One region of the Dorea sp. BIOML-A1 genome, then DNA from elsewhere that is predicted to be linked to it. Evidence: predicted binding sites of a transcription regulator. Region 1 holds the regulator's gene; the other holds the start of a gene.
What was found. The regulator NrdR, encoded in region 1, represses ribonucleotide reductase genes. The targets are predictions, from matches to a motif close to CACAANATNTTGTG.

Region 1 (7,826 bases):
TTCGGAAAGTAGTACTAATGGATCCACAGAAGAAGGAATATCTGGCAGTGGAGTTTGATGCACCGCTAGTCGGAATCTGGTCACCGCCGAAAAAACAGGCACCGTTTGTATGTATTGAACCATGGTATGGACGCTGTGACAGTGAGATATTTGAGGGAGAATTAAAAGACAGAGACTGGGAAAATACACTGGCAGCAGGAGAGGAATTTGAGGCATCCTATAGAATCGTTGTTGAATAATTTTTTCAGAATATTTTATAAAATATATATGGATAACTTTGGGGAATCGGTTATAATAAGCATGTAGTTACATGATAACAGTCATTACGAAAGAGAGGAAATATATATGGCAATTGTACATTTGTCAAAAGACAACTTTAAGGAAGAAGTATTAGAATCAAAAGTGCCGGTACTGGTAGACTTCTGGGCAACGTGGTGCGGACCATGCCAGACAATGGGACCGCTGGTGGAAGAGATTGCAGAAGAGCGCGCAGATATCAAAGTATGCAAGCTTGATGTAGATCAGGAACCGGAACTTGCAAGACAGTACCGTGTAATGTCTATCCCGACATTCCTTGTGTTTAAAGAAGGAGAAGTTGTAAAGAGAGATATGGGTGTGATGTCTAAAGAAGAAGTTGAAGGACTTATTGGATAATCTATAAAGCGGTTTCACCGGATGGTGAAGCCGCTTTGTGTATACAAAAGTATTAAAGTCCGAGTACGTCCTTAATAGAATAGAATCCAGGAGCTTTCCCGTCAAGATAAGCTGCACAGTCACAGGCACCTCTCGCAAAGCATTCCCAGTTATAGGAATGATGTGTGATCTCAAGACGTTCTCCCATGCCTCCGAAGAATACCGTATGGCTGCTTGGAATATTACCTGCACGGAGAGAATGATAGCCGATTGTTCCTGGTTCACGTGGAGATTCTCCCTCGCGTCCGTAGACGGCAATGTTGCTTAATTCTTTGCCGAGAGCATGCGCCATGATTTCACCCATTTCTTTGGAAGTTCCGCTTGGAGCATCTTTCTTCCACTGATCATGCATTTCCAGAATCTCGATATCAATCTCATCTTTTAATGTTGTGGTTACGAGTTCCAGAAGCTTGTTCATGATATTGACAAGCTTAGAAGTATTGGCGGCATAAAGCATTGGGATCTGCTTTCCGGCATCCTCAAATCGTTTCATCTCTTCGGCGGAGAATCCGGTAGAACCGCATACCAGTGCTTTCTTATGTGCGATGGCAAGATCCAGGACCTCCATAGCCATTTCTTTTGTTGAAAAATCAATGATGACGTCACAGGAGTCGATCACACCTGCCAGATCATCTGTTACAGGAACGCCGAGTTCTGATCCTGTCATTGCGACAGTTCCGAGATCCATTCCTACATAGTCACGTCCTTTTGGTGCTATCCCGGCGACGAGTTTCATATCATCACGGCTGGCAGCGACCTGTGTGATTAATTTTCCCATTTTCCCTCTGGGTCCGATTACAATAACTTTCATATCCATTCTCCTTTCGCAGTCCGGTTGTATTGTTATAGCGGTATATCCGGAACTGCTATAAACTAAGACCAGTATAACACAGCAATTATCCTGTGGATATGAAGAAATCTGAAAATGGCAGGAAACATTGTATAAATAAAAAAGAATTCAGGAGAAAGATTCATAAGAGTCTGCTCTTGTAGGAAAGGTATGAAAATAGTATACTATGAAAAAGGGATTATGAAAAAAGATAATGGAGGCACGAATGAAAGGAATTATATTTGACGTAGACGGAACTTTGTGGGATTCGACAAGGGAAGTTGCGGTTGCATGGAATAAAGTATTGCAGGATGAGATGGAAGGCCACGAGATCTTAACCGCAGAAGGGCTGCAGAAAGAATTTGGAAAGCCGATGGATGCGATTGCAGAAAGTCTCTTTCCGGAAATGTCGGAAAAAGACAGGATGGAACTTCTAGGTAAGATGATGGCATATGAAAATGAACTGGTAGCGGTTGGTCCATGTGTGATCTACAATGGTGTACCGGAGACAATCAAAGCACTGAGTAAAAAATATCCACTGTATATAGTTAGTAACTGTCAGGATGGATATATCGAAGCGTTTCTTAAGAATTCCGGACTGGGCGGGTATTTCAAAGATTTTACATGTCCCGCTTATACAGGTAGGTTAAAGGGTGAAAATATCCGTATCATTATGGAAAGAAACGGACTGGATGAAGCAGTGTATGTAGGAGACACCCAGGGGGATGCCAATGCATGTAAGGAAGCAGAAGTACCGATGATCTTTGCGTCATATGGGTTTGGAGAAGTGGAAGGAGAATATCCGTCGATCCGTGCATTTACAGAACTGCAGAATATAGATTTTGACAGACTATAATCAGAAAAATATTGCATTTTATATGCAAAAATACTATAATTCTCTTATATTATTTCGTTGAAAAAATACTAGAAAAGCAGAGGTATAGATTATGAAAAAAAGAGTTGTAGTTGCATTAGGACACAGAGCACTTGGTACGACATTACCAGAACAGAAAGAAGCAGTTAAGAAGACCGCAAAAGTAATCGGTGATCTGATTGAAAAGGGATATCAGGTTGCGGTCACACACAGTAATGCGCCACAGGTCGGTATGATCCATACTGCAATGAATGAATTCGCAAAAGAGCATGAAGATTACACGGCAGCCCCAATGTCGGTATGTTCTGCTATGAGCCAGGGATATATCGGATACGACCTTCAGAATGCAATCCGCGAAGAATTAATGGATCGTGGAATCTACAGAACAGTCAGCACGATCCTGACACAAGTGATCGTTGATCCGTACGATGAAGCATTTTATACACCGACCAAGGTACTTGGCCGTTATATGGATGTAGAAGAAGCAAGTGCAGAACGCAAGAAGGGAAACTATGTTGTAGAAGAACCTGGCAAAGGATTCCGCCGTATCGTTGCAGCTCCGAATCCGGTCAGCATCGTAGAGATTGATGCGATCAAAGCATTGCTGGATGCAGATCAGGTTGTCATTGCATGCGGTGGAGGCGGAATTCCGGTATTAGAGCAGGATCACCGTCTGAAAGGTGCAAGTGCAGTAATCGAAAAAGATCTGACAGCCGGAAAGATGGCAGAAGAGACAGATGCGGATTCACTCATCATTCTTACAAGTGTTGAAAAAGTTAAGATCAACATGGACAGACCGGAGGAAGAAGAACTGAGAGAGATCAGTGTTGATCAGGCAAAAGCCTATATGGAAGAAGGACATTTCGGAAAATATAACATGTATCCGAAGTTCAGAGCAGCTGTAGAATTTCTTGAAAAGAGAGAAGGAAGAAGTGCACTGATCACATCTTTTGATAAGCTGGATGAAGCACTCAAAGGAAAGACAGGTACACTGATCAGATAAAAAGTTACAAGATCAGAAGAACCGGCTGCCTTCAAAAGCAGGATAAAAACCTGCACAGACATAGTGAAAGCTGTGAATGTGCGGGTTTTTTTGTATTTTAACAGACAATCAGAATAAGGAGCAGGTGCATATAGTATAAGGAACAGGAACTTTACAATGTGGATAAGTTATGCTGTGTCCGACAGGGAGGTGGAAAACAGATGTCCAAAATCCGGCTGTGCGAACTGTCCAAAAAAGAAGTGATCAATTGCTGCGACTGCAAGAAGCTTGGATATATCGATGACCTGATCATTGATGACTGCAAAGGCTGTATTGAAGCACTTGTAGTCCCGGAAGGTGGGAAATGGTGTAACTTTTTTGGAGATGGAACAGAGTATATCATACCATTTTCCTGCATCAAAAGAATCGGCCCTGATTTAATTCTGGTAGAGATACATGAGGAAAAATAACAAAAAATAGGGCGGAAATGTGTTTGACTTCTCTTTTTGAAAAAGATATACTGTATTTGAACTGCTATAAAGGACAGAAAGGAACGAATCAGATGAAATGCCCATATTGTAATAATCCGGATACAAGAGTGATTGATTCCAGACCGGCGGAAGACGGAAGCTGTATCAGACGCCGCCGTTCTTGTGATATATGTGGGAAACGTTTTACTACATATGAAAAAGTAGAGACAATTCCGCTGACAGTAATAAAGAAGGACAATACCAGAGAACAGTATGACCGCCGGAAAGTAGAGAACGGCGTGGTTCGTGCCTGTTATAAACGACCTGTTGCAACGGCAGATATCCAGAAAGTTGTCGACAGAATAGAAACAAAAGTATTTAGCATGGAAGAAAAAGAGATTCCGAGCAGTGCGATCGGTGAGGCTGTTATGGATGAATTAAAAATACTCGATGAGGTTGCTTATGTCCGTTTCGCATCCGTTTACAGAGAATTTAAGGATGTCAGTACATTTATGGACGAATTAAAAAAGATATTAAAATAAATCCGATATGGAATGGGAATGCAGAATCTGTCAGACTGAATAATGAATATTGGATGAAGAAGGAATTGCTTATAAAGCAATAAAGTGATAAAATATATGGGAGAAGCAAAAGTATTTGCTTCTCCCTTTTTCAAAAGAGAATCAGATTTGTTATAAATAGATGTGTATTTAAAATAGCTTGTTAGAATAGATTGGGTGAAATAATATGAGAACATATAAGTTAACTATTTCCTATGACGGAAGCAGGTATCAGGGATGGCAGAGACAGGCCACAACAGACAATACGATACAGTATATTCTGGAGTGGAGTATTGGTAAATTAGTAGGATACCGTGTGCATATAGATGGATCAGGAAGAACAGATGCAGGTGTACATGCGCGTGGACAGGTCGCAAGTGTGAAACTGTCTAAGTTGTACGATACGAAAGAACTGAAAGATTCGCTGAACAGATATCTTCCGGAAGATATCCGTATTGTGAAAGTAGAACTGGCAAAGAATGGATTCCATGCGCGCAAAAGTGCGAAAGGTAAGAAATATGAATATTACATCGATTGCCGTGAAAAGCCGGATGTATTTTCAAGAAGATATTGTTATCATTATCCAGAAAAACTGGATATCGAAGCAATGCGTGATGCGACCAGATATCTGATCGGACCGAAGAACTTTACCAGCTTTACAGATGACAAGGAATGTAAAGATCCGGTTCGGAAGATTACGAATATTAAGATCGTCAGGAGCGGGGAAAAGGTAAGAATTACTTATTATGGTACCGGTTTCCTATATCACATGGTAAGAATCCTGACGGGAACGCTTCTGGAGATAGGTGCAGGCAAGAGGGATGCGTCCATGCTTCCGGTCGTAATTGCGGCAGAGGACAGAAGCCTTGCAGGATTTCTAGCTCCAGCAAGGGGATTATTCTTAAGAAAAGTATATTATTAAGAATAGAATAAAACAGATAAGATATATGTCAGAAAAAGTAAAAGTACTGTCCGCAAAAAAAGGACAGGAAAAAGCCGGGAGGAATATATGAAGTTTATATCGTGGAACGTCAATGGAATCCGTGCGTGTGTACAGAAGGGATTTATGGATGTTTTTAATGAATTAGATGCAGATATTTTCTGTATTCAGGAATCAAAGATGCAGGCAGGACAGTTAGAACTGGATATGCCCGGATATCATCAGTATTGGAATTATGCAGAGAAGAAGGGATATTCGGGTACCGGGATTTTTACAAAGAAAGAACCGGTATCAGTAAGTTATGGTCTGGGAATCGAAGAACATGACAAAGAGGGCCGGGTGATCACGCTGGAATTTGAGGAATTCTATTTCATTACTGTGTATACACCGAATTCACAGAGTGAGCTTGCAAGACTGGATTACAGAATGCAGTGGGAAGATGCATTCCTTACTTATCTAAAAGAATTGGAAAAGAAGAAACCGGTCATTTTTTGTGGGGATTTAAATGTAGCACACAAAGAAATAGACTTGAAAAACCCAAAGACAAACCGTAAAAATGCAGGATTCACAGATGAAGAACGTGGGAAATTTACAGATCTTTTAAATGCGGGATTTATTGATACGTTCCGCTACTTCTATCCGGAAAAGGAAGGAATATACTCATGGTGGTCCTACAGATTCAGCGCAAGAAAGAAGAATGCAGGGTGGCGTATTGATTATTTCTGTGTATCAGAGAGCCTGCAGCCACGTTTGAAAGATGCCGTCATTCACACGGAGATCATGGGATCGGATCATTGTCCGGTAGAACTTGATATAGAGTAATCCGACAGTGTTATAATCATATGGAAAATATATGGAGCTGCCGCAAAAGTAGATAAACAATCTGTTTTTGCGGCAGCTCCACATATTTAAAAAGATAAAGAGTTTTATAAAAAGCCTCCGTCAACCCCGATGATCTGTCCGGTCATATATTCCGGAGCATGTACAATATTCCATACCATCTGGGCAATTTCCTTAGGAGTTCCGTAACGTCCGGCAGGAATTTCATCTTCCAGGGCTTTTCGTTCTTCCGGTGTGAGCTGATCGTTCATAGAAGTATCAATGACACCGCATGCAATTGCATTCACCTGGACATTACTTGGTGCGAGTTCTTTCGCCAGAGCTTTTGTGAATCCGTTGATACCAGATTTGGATGCGGAGTATGCAACTTCGCAGGAAGCACCCGAGAGCCCCCACATTGAAGAAATGTTGATGATCTTACCGGAACGCTTTGATACCATCGGAGGGATGGCCTGCCGGCAACAATAAAATACAGAAGAAAGATTGGTCTGAATAATATGATTCCAGTCTTCATCTGTCATATCGGATAAGAGATTGATATGAGAAATTCCGGCATTGTTCACAAGAACATCAAGGTGCGAACAGTCATGATAGATACGGTTATATATGGCTCTTACATGGTCAGGATTGCCGACATCCCCGACAACGATCGTGCAAGGTGTGTGGTATTTTTTGCGGATATAGGCGCGGAGCTTTTTCAGTTCATCTACAGAAGAAGAACAATTTAAAAATGTGTGATATCCGCGCGATGCAAATCGTAAAGCAATGCTTTTCCCGATACCCCGGGAAGCCCCTGTGATTAAAATAGTCTTTTGTTCCATAATTTTTCTCCCCTGATCAATTAACTTTTCTTCTATTATATACTGAAATCATTGTCATTTAAAGTGTTAGGTGATATTATTTATATAACAATAACCAGTCGGACCGTAGAAGATTGGTTCCAAAAGCCAGACGTGATAAAAGAGAGGTACCATTATGATTAATAAGGCAATTGAATTTGCCACGAGAGCACATGCAGGACAGTTCAGGAAAGGGACAAGCAGACCATATATTGTGCATCCGATCGAAGTGGGAGATATTGTCTCAACGATGACGAAGGACAAGGAGATCATCAGTGCAGCGGTTCTTCATGATACAATAGAAGATTGTGCAGGAGTATCAAGAGAGCTTCTGGCAGAAGAATTTTCAGAACGGGTAGCGGGAATTGTGGCACAGGAAAGCGAAGACAAATCCAAGACATGGATGGAACGGAAATCAGCAACGATCGAGCATATCCGTACTGCACCAAAAGAAGTGCAGATGGTAGGACTTGCAGACAAACTTTCGAATATGAGGGATATTGACAGAGATTATCCGGTATACGGAGAAGAATTGTGGAACCGTTTCAGAATGAAGGACAAAGGGATTATCGGCTGGTATTATATTGGGATCCGGGATGCATTGAAGGAGTCGTTTGAAGGTGTAGAGGCTTATGAAGAATATACCAGACTGGTGAATAAGATTTTTGAACAGGAATGAATCATAAAGACAGATCATATAGCAGAAGATATCCAGGGTGTTGTGCAAAAGCAGTACCCTGATTCTTATTTACGCGAACAACGAGCAGAGCGTGTTTCTAATAGTTTAGGAGAAGATGAG
Region 2 (7,826 bases), on a different contig from region 1:
CCTTGGAGGTGGTCCTGGTATGAACCATGATGACTGGATCAACTATTATGCAAAAGAAAATGGACTGACACCGGAACAGATTGATGACGTTCTTGCACATCAGGCATATCATTTCCGTCGTGCGGCAGAACTGTGCCCGAGAGCAATCCGACGTACACCATTTGACCAGATGGCAAAAGAGGCTGGATATGATGATGTATGGGAATATATGAGATCCAGTCATAACCCGAAGATGACACAGTACTTAAGAACTGCAAGTGATTCCTGTGTTGCTGACGGAGCTGCGGCATGTATCGTCGTTCCGACAGAGATTGCTCATAAGTTTACAGATAAGCCAATCGAAGTATTAGCAGTTGGAGCATCTGTACTGGATGCAATCGTTCCACATCTTGAAAAGAAAGCAACTGCAGAAGCAGCACGTCAGGTATTTGAGGCAACAGGTCTGACAGCTGACGATATGGATCTTGTTATGGTCAACGATTTTATCGGATCTTCTGCATTCCTTGCAGCTGAAGAGATTGGATATCTTCCGAAAGGAGAAGGATGGAAGTATGTTCTTGACGGAAGAATCGCTTATGATGGAGACAAACCAATGAATACGAACGGAGGAAGAACTTCTTACGGACATGCATTCGGTGCATCCGGAATGGCAGACGTCTTTGAAGCAGTTACTCAGATGCGTGGAGAAGCCGGAGAACGTCAGGTTAAGAAACTTCCGAAATATACCTTCCTTAGAGGATTTGGTGGAGCGCAGAACGTTCGTGCAATTATTTTGAAATCTAATTTTTAAGGAGGTATAAAGATGAGTCCAGAGAGAATGAAAACAGAAGAATTTTGGAATCCGGAACATATTGTTGAGAAGTTCTGGAATGGATTAAAAGATGGTGTGATATACGGAAGAAAATGTAAGGAATGTGGAGCAATCGAATTTCCTCCTCATCTTGCATGTAATAGCTGCGGATATCATGAAACAGAGTGGACAACACTGACCGGAAAGGGAGAGTTAAAAAGCTTTGTGTTCACAGGTGTTCTGAATGCAAGACTGGAACTGGAAGACCGTGGTCTGAAATATGTATGCGGTGAAGTCCAGTTAGATGAAGGACCTGCCATTAATGCTGTTATTCTTGGTGTAAACAAGAAGAAAGCAAGAGAGATTGATGGAAAACTTCCGGTACGTGTCCGCCCGGTATTTTACGATATGGGAAGATATACGACGTTATTTTTTGAATTAGATGAGTAATACAGGACAACAGTAACAGTATGGAGGAAAATTCCATGAACGTATTAGAACAGATTTATGCGAAAGCAAAAGAAAATCCACAGAAAGTGGCTTTTCCGGAGGCTTCGAATGAGAAAATGATGCAGGCCGCTTATGAAACTGGAAAAGAAGGATACATCATTCCGGTTCTTGTGGGGGAAGCAGAGAAACTGAAAGAACTTGCTGAAGAAAGAGGCTATGATCCATCGGTATTTAGTTTTGTAGATATTCATGATGAGACATACACAAATGATGTGATCAGAAGATATGTAGAACTTCCGGATACAATTTTTAAAGAGAAGGCAATTGGAAGACGTATGCAGGATCCACTGTATTATGCAATGGCAATGCAGAAAGTCGGCGATGCAGATGTTACATTTGCCGGAATCGATAACACAACTGGTGATGTACTGCTCGCAGGTCAGATGATCATTGGAATGAAGCCGGGAATCAGTACAATTTCAAGTATCGGACTGGCAGATATACCAGGATATGAAGGCAGTGAAGGCTCTCTTCTGGCTGTCGGTGACAGTGCAGTGTGTACAAACCCGGATGCTGAGCAGTTGGCAAGCATCGCAATATCAGCGTGTGACACGGTGCAGGAACTTCTTGGCTGGGAGCCGAGATGTGCGATGGTATGTTATTCTACACTTGGAAGTGGTCAGGGAGAACTGATTGATAAAGTGACGGAAGCTCTGAAAATTGCAAATGAACTTCGTCCGGAACTGGCAATTGATGGAGAGTTTCAATTAGATGCAGCTATCGTTCCGGCGGTAGCGGAAAAGAAAGTAAAGCGCGAAAGTAAAGTAGCCGGTAAAGCTAATATTCTGATCTGGCCTGATCTGAATGTTGGAAACACAGCAGTAAAGCTAATCCAACAGTTTGGTCATGCGAATGCATATGGACCGATGCTCCAGGGATTTAACAGTATTGTATGTGACTGCTCAAGAGGAGCACCGGTAAGTGAAATCAAAGGAAACGTTGTTATCTCGGCGGTACGTGCTGCTGAGAGCAAGAAACGAGTTTAACAGAAGGTTCAGGACCTTCGTAGCAAACAGATAAAATGTGCCCATGATTTAAGTTCGTTTGATAACATAAGATAGCCGGATCTGAACAGGAGACGGACAATGTACCTTGTACATTGGAAAACGTAAAAGAAAAATCTGTCAGATCCGTATCAACTCCAATTCCATATTTTTTAACGTAGGCTTCCTTCAATGTCCACAGGCGGTAAAACCATTCCCGATTCTCGGAAAGGTCTGCATTGTGGGACTGAAGGAAGTCTTTTTCAGATTCGGAGAGTGCACGGTCAACTAAGACATCCGGATAATATCCGGGAAATTCAGCATCGATCCCGATCGGACGGTCATGAAAGACGCAGGCAGCGAGCTGGTCACAGTGTGTAATGTTAAAACAAATTTCCGGGTGGTCTGGCAGGTATGGTTTGCCATTAGCGTCGGTTTTCAGGGCCTGTTCCAGTTCTTCCGGTGAAAAGGAAAGCTGGAAAAGATCCTGCAATCCCTGAAGCAGAAGCGTATGTCCAAGGTTGTGTTCCTGTGAGCTGATAGCGGAAATGGAGTCAGAAATAGGTGTATAATAAGCGTAATAGATAGTTGGCATAAGTGTTTCCTTTCTGATTTAGAAATCAAAATTCAAATAATACAACGATAAATCTTTTGTATATTATAACCCGTCGGAGAAAGAAAATATAGTGAAATCAGGTGAAAGAGTATGATCTTAAAAAGAGAGTTTGGAGAATTATATTATGAAGTTCGCGGAGAGGGAAAGCCTCTTCTTCTTATACATGGTGTGATTGTGGATGCAAGTCTGTATGAACAGACGGCAGAGATATTATCCAGGTATTATAAAGTGATCTGTTATGATCGGAGAGGATATTCCAGAAGTAAATGTAAAAAAACTCCGGAATTTCGCATGGAAGATCAGGTAAAGGACATTTTGGATATTCTAAACGAGTTGAAAATAGATCGGATCATTGTAACAGGTGCAAGTGCCGGAGCGGTAGTGGGACAATATTTTTTACAGAAATATCCAGAAAAAGTAGAATATTTACTCATGTATGAACCTGCGATGTTAGGAAACATGATGCAGGAAGAGGAGACATTTAAAAACTGGGCAGAAGAAACAGAAGAATTGATCAGAAAGCGAAAGTATAATATGGCATTACTGCGTTTTTCTAAACATATAGGGTATCAGGATCCAAGAAGTCCTCAAAAGTCAGAAGAGGTATCGTTGCGGGAACTGGATAATGTAGAGTATGCATTCAATAAAGAGATTCCTGTACTTTTAAGATATTATCCAGATATAGATAAGATGAACCAACATGCTGATAAGATTACGATTGCAGCAGGAGAAAAGAGCGAAGATTCTGTGTATGTGCAGGCAGCAATCCGGCTGGCCGCGCAAATAGGAAAGAAGGTTGTCTATTACCCGGGAGGGCATAATCTTCCGTATGATCTTCCGTTAGAGTTTGCAATTTGTGTAATAGGGACACTTGCTATAGTGAAAAAATAATCTTTCTTTTTATTTCCGTTTATATATGGCAAATATGCTTTTGTGACAAATACAGAAGTCTGCTATCGTTAAATCAACATAGAAAAGATAGGCGGAGGGTTTTTTTAGATGTCAAAAGTAGAAAGTTATTTGTTGGGCATGGATTGCGGAACAACGAACTTAAAAGCAATTATATTAGGAGAAGATGGAACAGTTGTTGCGGAGGCAAGCAGACCAAGTACCTTTATGGATCTGAAGTCTGATATGCGGGAACAGGATGCAAATGAATGGTGGAGTAATACAGTAGAGATTTTCAAAAGCCTTGTAGAACAGGCGGGACATGATATTGTAAAGAGAATCAGAGGTATTTCCATCAGTTCACATACAGTTACCATGCTTCCGGTGGATGCAGAGGGAAATCCCCTGAGAAATGGGATTACATGTCAGGACAGCCGTTCTATAGAGGAATTGCATTATATTGTAGAGACAATAGGTTATGACAGGTTTGTGAAAATTGTAGGTGGACGGCCTGCAGTTGCATTTCTTCCAAATAAGATTCTATGGTTTAAAAAGCATGAACCGGAATTATTTGCAAAGACAGTGTGTTTCCTTCAGGCAAGTTCCTTTATTAATTACAAGCTGACTGCGAAGATGACGATGGATATCGATCAAGCGACCAGAACACAGTGCATGGATATCAGCACGATGGAATGGTCCAAAGAGATAGGGGATGTTATTGGAGTGGATTTGGATGCAATGCTTCCAAAGCCGAGACTGGTAGATGAAATCATCGGATTTGTAACAGAAGAAGCGGCAGAAGAAACAGGACTGGAAGAAGGGATACCGGTCATTGCAGGCTGCAGTGATGCCATGGCATCAATGCATGCAACAGGCATGAGCCGTCTCGGAGAAGCAGGAGAATCGTCAGGAACCACATCACTTGTATTTGTGGGAAGTGATACGAAGAGTGCACCAGATATTCCGGTTGTCACAAAGCCATGTACTATTGATGGAATGCCATGGATCTTTGATGCACCGATCCAAGCAACTGGTGCATCATTAAAATGGTTTATTGAAAAAATGGCAGCAGAAGAAGTTGCATATGCAAAAGAGCATGATCTTAATATCTATACTTATCTGAATGAACTTGCTCTGGAATCAAAGCCGGGGGCCGGCGGCTTATTCTTCTTCCCATATCTGCTGGGAGAACGGGCACCGCTCTGGAATGAGTATGCAAGAGGTATGTTCATTGGAATGGGCATGGATATGAAGAGAAGCGATCTGGTCCGTGCGGTATTTGAAGGAACGGCTTTTGCACTCAGACATGTCATGGAGACGGTGAAAGAAGCCGGAGCGACAGCAGAATTGCTGCGTATCTGCGGAGGCGGAGCCAAGAGCCGTACATGGTGTCAGATTAAAGCTTCTATGTTGAATATGCCGGTATATGTGATGGATGACAAGTCGGGAGACGTTCCGGTAGGAGATGCACTAATCGTCGGACATAAGCTGGGTGTGTTCCCAGAACTTACAAAAGCAGCTGAGAAGATCGTAAAAGTCAACGAGATTATCGAACCTGTTGAAGAATGGGTAGAAGCCTATGACAAACTGTACCCATACTATGTAGAAATGTATAAGCATCTGGATACAGATCTGAAATCTCTGAAAAATACAGTCGATCAATTATAATAATGTGAAAATAAAACTGCCGGTATAGAAAAAGTGTACCGGCAGTTTATATGTCTTAAGTATTCTTAACTATGCGCCACACTTTACTCACTGTAAAATCAAAAATGCAACAAATTTCGTAAAAAAATATCACCAAAATTTAGACTGTATTCCAAACATTTATTTTAACAAAATTACCTCTTTCCTTTTTGCCTGTTATAGAGTATCATATTACTTGCACAACATCTTGTGCAGAAAAGATGTTAAAAAAACAATATTTAGTAGTATTTGAGGGTGAGCACATACTACATCGGCAATAAAAATAAGAGAGGGATAGACATGAACGCAGAAATAAAGACGAACGTAATTAAGAGAAACGGCGAAGAGGTAGCCTTCGACCTGGAGAAGATCATTAATGCGATCAAGGGTGCAAACAAGGACGTCGACAAACTGCATCGGATGAATGAATATCAGATCATGGCAGTGGCGGACAACGTTGCAAAGAAAATTGAGGAATCCACTCATGCTGTCAATGTAGAAGATATACAGGATATGGTAGAGACCGGAATTATGGAACTGCGCGGCTATGAAGTCGCACAGAAATATGTGCGCTATCGTTATAAAAGAGAACTGATGAGAAAGACGAATACAACAGATAACGGAATTCTTGCACTTCTGGAGCATATGAATGAAGAGGTGAATCAGGAGAACTCTAACAAGAATCCTGTGATCAACTCTACACAGCGTGATTATATGGCCGGAGAAGTAAGTAAGGACTTGTCAAGACGTGTCCTTCTTCCGGAAGAGGTTGTACGTGCGCATGAAGCGGGAATCATTCATTTCCATGATTCCGACTATTTCGCACAGAAAGAGCATAACTGTGACCTGATCAATCTTCAGGATATGCTTCAGAATGGAACTGTCATTAGTGAGACCATGATCGAGAAGCCGCACAGCTTCTTTACAGCATGTAATGTAACGACACAGATCGTTGCACAGGTAGCAAGTAACCAGTACGGCGGACAGTCATTTACACTGGCACATCTGGCACCGTTTGTCGATATCAGCCGTAAGAAGATCCGCAGAAATGTAATCGCAGAGCGTGAAGAATGCGGAGAAGCTTTAGATGAGACAATTATCAATAAGGTGACAGAGCGCCGTTTAAGAGAAGAAGTAAAGAGTGGTATCCAGACAATTCAGTATCAGCTTATCACATTAATGACATGTAACGGTCAGGCACCATTTGTGACGATGTTCATGTATCTGGATGAGGTAGAAGAAGGCAGAACCCGTGATGACCTGGCTATGATCATTGAAGAAGTGATGATTCAGAGAATGCAGGGAGTAAAGAATGAAAAAGGTGTATGGATCACACCGGCATTCCCGAAACTGATCTATGTACTGGATGAGGATAATATTACAGAAGATTCCAAATACTGGCATCTGACAGAACTGGCAGCAAAATGTACCGCAAAACGTATGGTACCGGACTACATCTCAGCCAAAATCATGAAAGAGATGAAGAATGGAGAAGTATATCCTTGTATGGGCTGCCGTTCATTCCTTACTGTAGAAGACAGCCAGAGAAATCCGGACGGAAGCCATAAGTTCTATGGACGTTTTAACCAGGGAGTTGTAACGATCAACTTAGTTGATGTTGCATGTTCATCAGAAGGAGATATGGAGAAATTCTGGAAGATCCTGGATGAGCGTCTGGAATTATGTCACAGAGCACTGAGATGCAGACATGAACGTCTCCAGGGAACGGTTTCCGATGTTGCTCCGATTCTGTGGCAGAACGGTGCACTTGCAAGACTGAAGAAGGGTGAGACGATCGATAAATTATTATTTAATGGTTACTCCACTATTTCGCTTGGATATGCAGGACTTTATGAGATGTGTGTACGTATGCTTGGCAAATCACATACCGATCCCGCAGCAAGACCATTTGCAATGCAGGTAATGCAGAAGTTAAATGATAAATGTGAAGAGTGGAAAAAAGCAGAGAACATCAGCTATTCTGTATACGGAACACCGATGGAATCTACCACATACAAATTTGCAAAATGTCTGCAGAAGCGTTTTGGAATCATCAAGGGTGTAACAGATAAGAATTATATTACGAACAGCTATCATGTACATGTATCAGAGAAGATTGATGCATTCAAGAAGCTGAAGTTCGAAGCCGATTTCCAGAAGCTTTCACCGGGTGGAGCAATCAGTTACATCGAAGTACCGAATATGCAGAACAATATTCCGGCAGTACTTTCTGTTATGCAGTATATTTACAATAACATTATGTATGCAGAGCTGAATACAAAGAGTGATTACTGTGAATGCTGTGGTTATGACGGAGAGATCCAGATCAAGGAAGATGAAACAGGAAAGCTGA

Region 2: nrdD (anaerobic ribonucleoside-triphosphate reductase) is a predicted target of NrdR. The motif match lies at 5,673-5,686, and genes of this name have one in related genera.

What each region holds. Positions count from the first base shown of each region.
Region 1 covers NZ_WWSA01000010.1:60,175-68,000, forward strand. The annotation lists gene GT508_RS05980 (aldose 1-epimerase family protein) at 1-239, shown strand, start outside; gene trxA (thioredoxin) at 340-654, shown strand; gene dapB (4-hydroxy-tetrahydrodipicolinate reductase) at 707-1,504, opposite strand; gene GT508_RS05995 (HAD family hydrolase) at 1,749-2,378, shown strand; gene arcC (carbamate kinase) at 2,470-3,399, shown strand; gene GT508_RS06005 (PRC-barrel domain-containing protein) at 3,609-3,848, shown strand; gene nrdR (transcriptional regulator NrdR) at 3,941-4,390, shown strand; gene truA (tRNA pseudouridine(38-40) synthase TruA) at 4,596-5,330, shown strand; gene GT508_RS06020 (exodeoxyribonuclease III) at 5,418-6,170, shown strand; gene ymfI (elongation factor P 5-aminopentanone reductase) at 6,275-7,009, opposite strand; gene GT508_RS06030 (HD domain-containing protein) at 7,164-7,706, shown strand.
Region 2 covers NZ_WWSA01000003.1:28,366-36,191, reverse strand. The annotation lists gene GT508_RS01635 (thiolase family protein) at 1-790, shown strand, start outside; gene GT508_RS01630 (Zn-ribbon domain-containing OB-fold protein) at 803-1,240, shown strand; gene GT508_RS01625 (phosphate acyltransferase) at 1,276-2,286, shown strand; gene GT508_RS01620 (4'-phosphopantetheinyl transferase family protein) at 2,243-2,878, opposite strand; gene GT508_RS01615 (alpha/beta fold hydrolase) at 2,990-3,790, shown strand; gene GT508_RS01610 (xylulokinase) at 3,899-5,455, shown strand; gene nrdD (anaerobic ribonucleoside-triphosphate reductase) at 5,774-7,826, shown strand, end outside.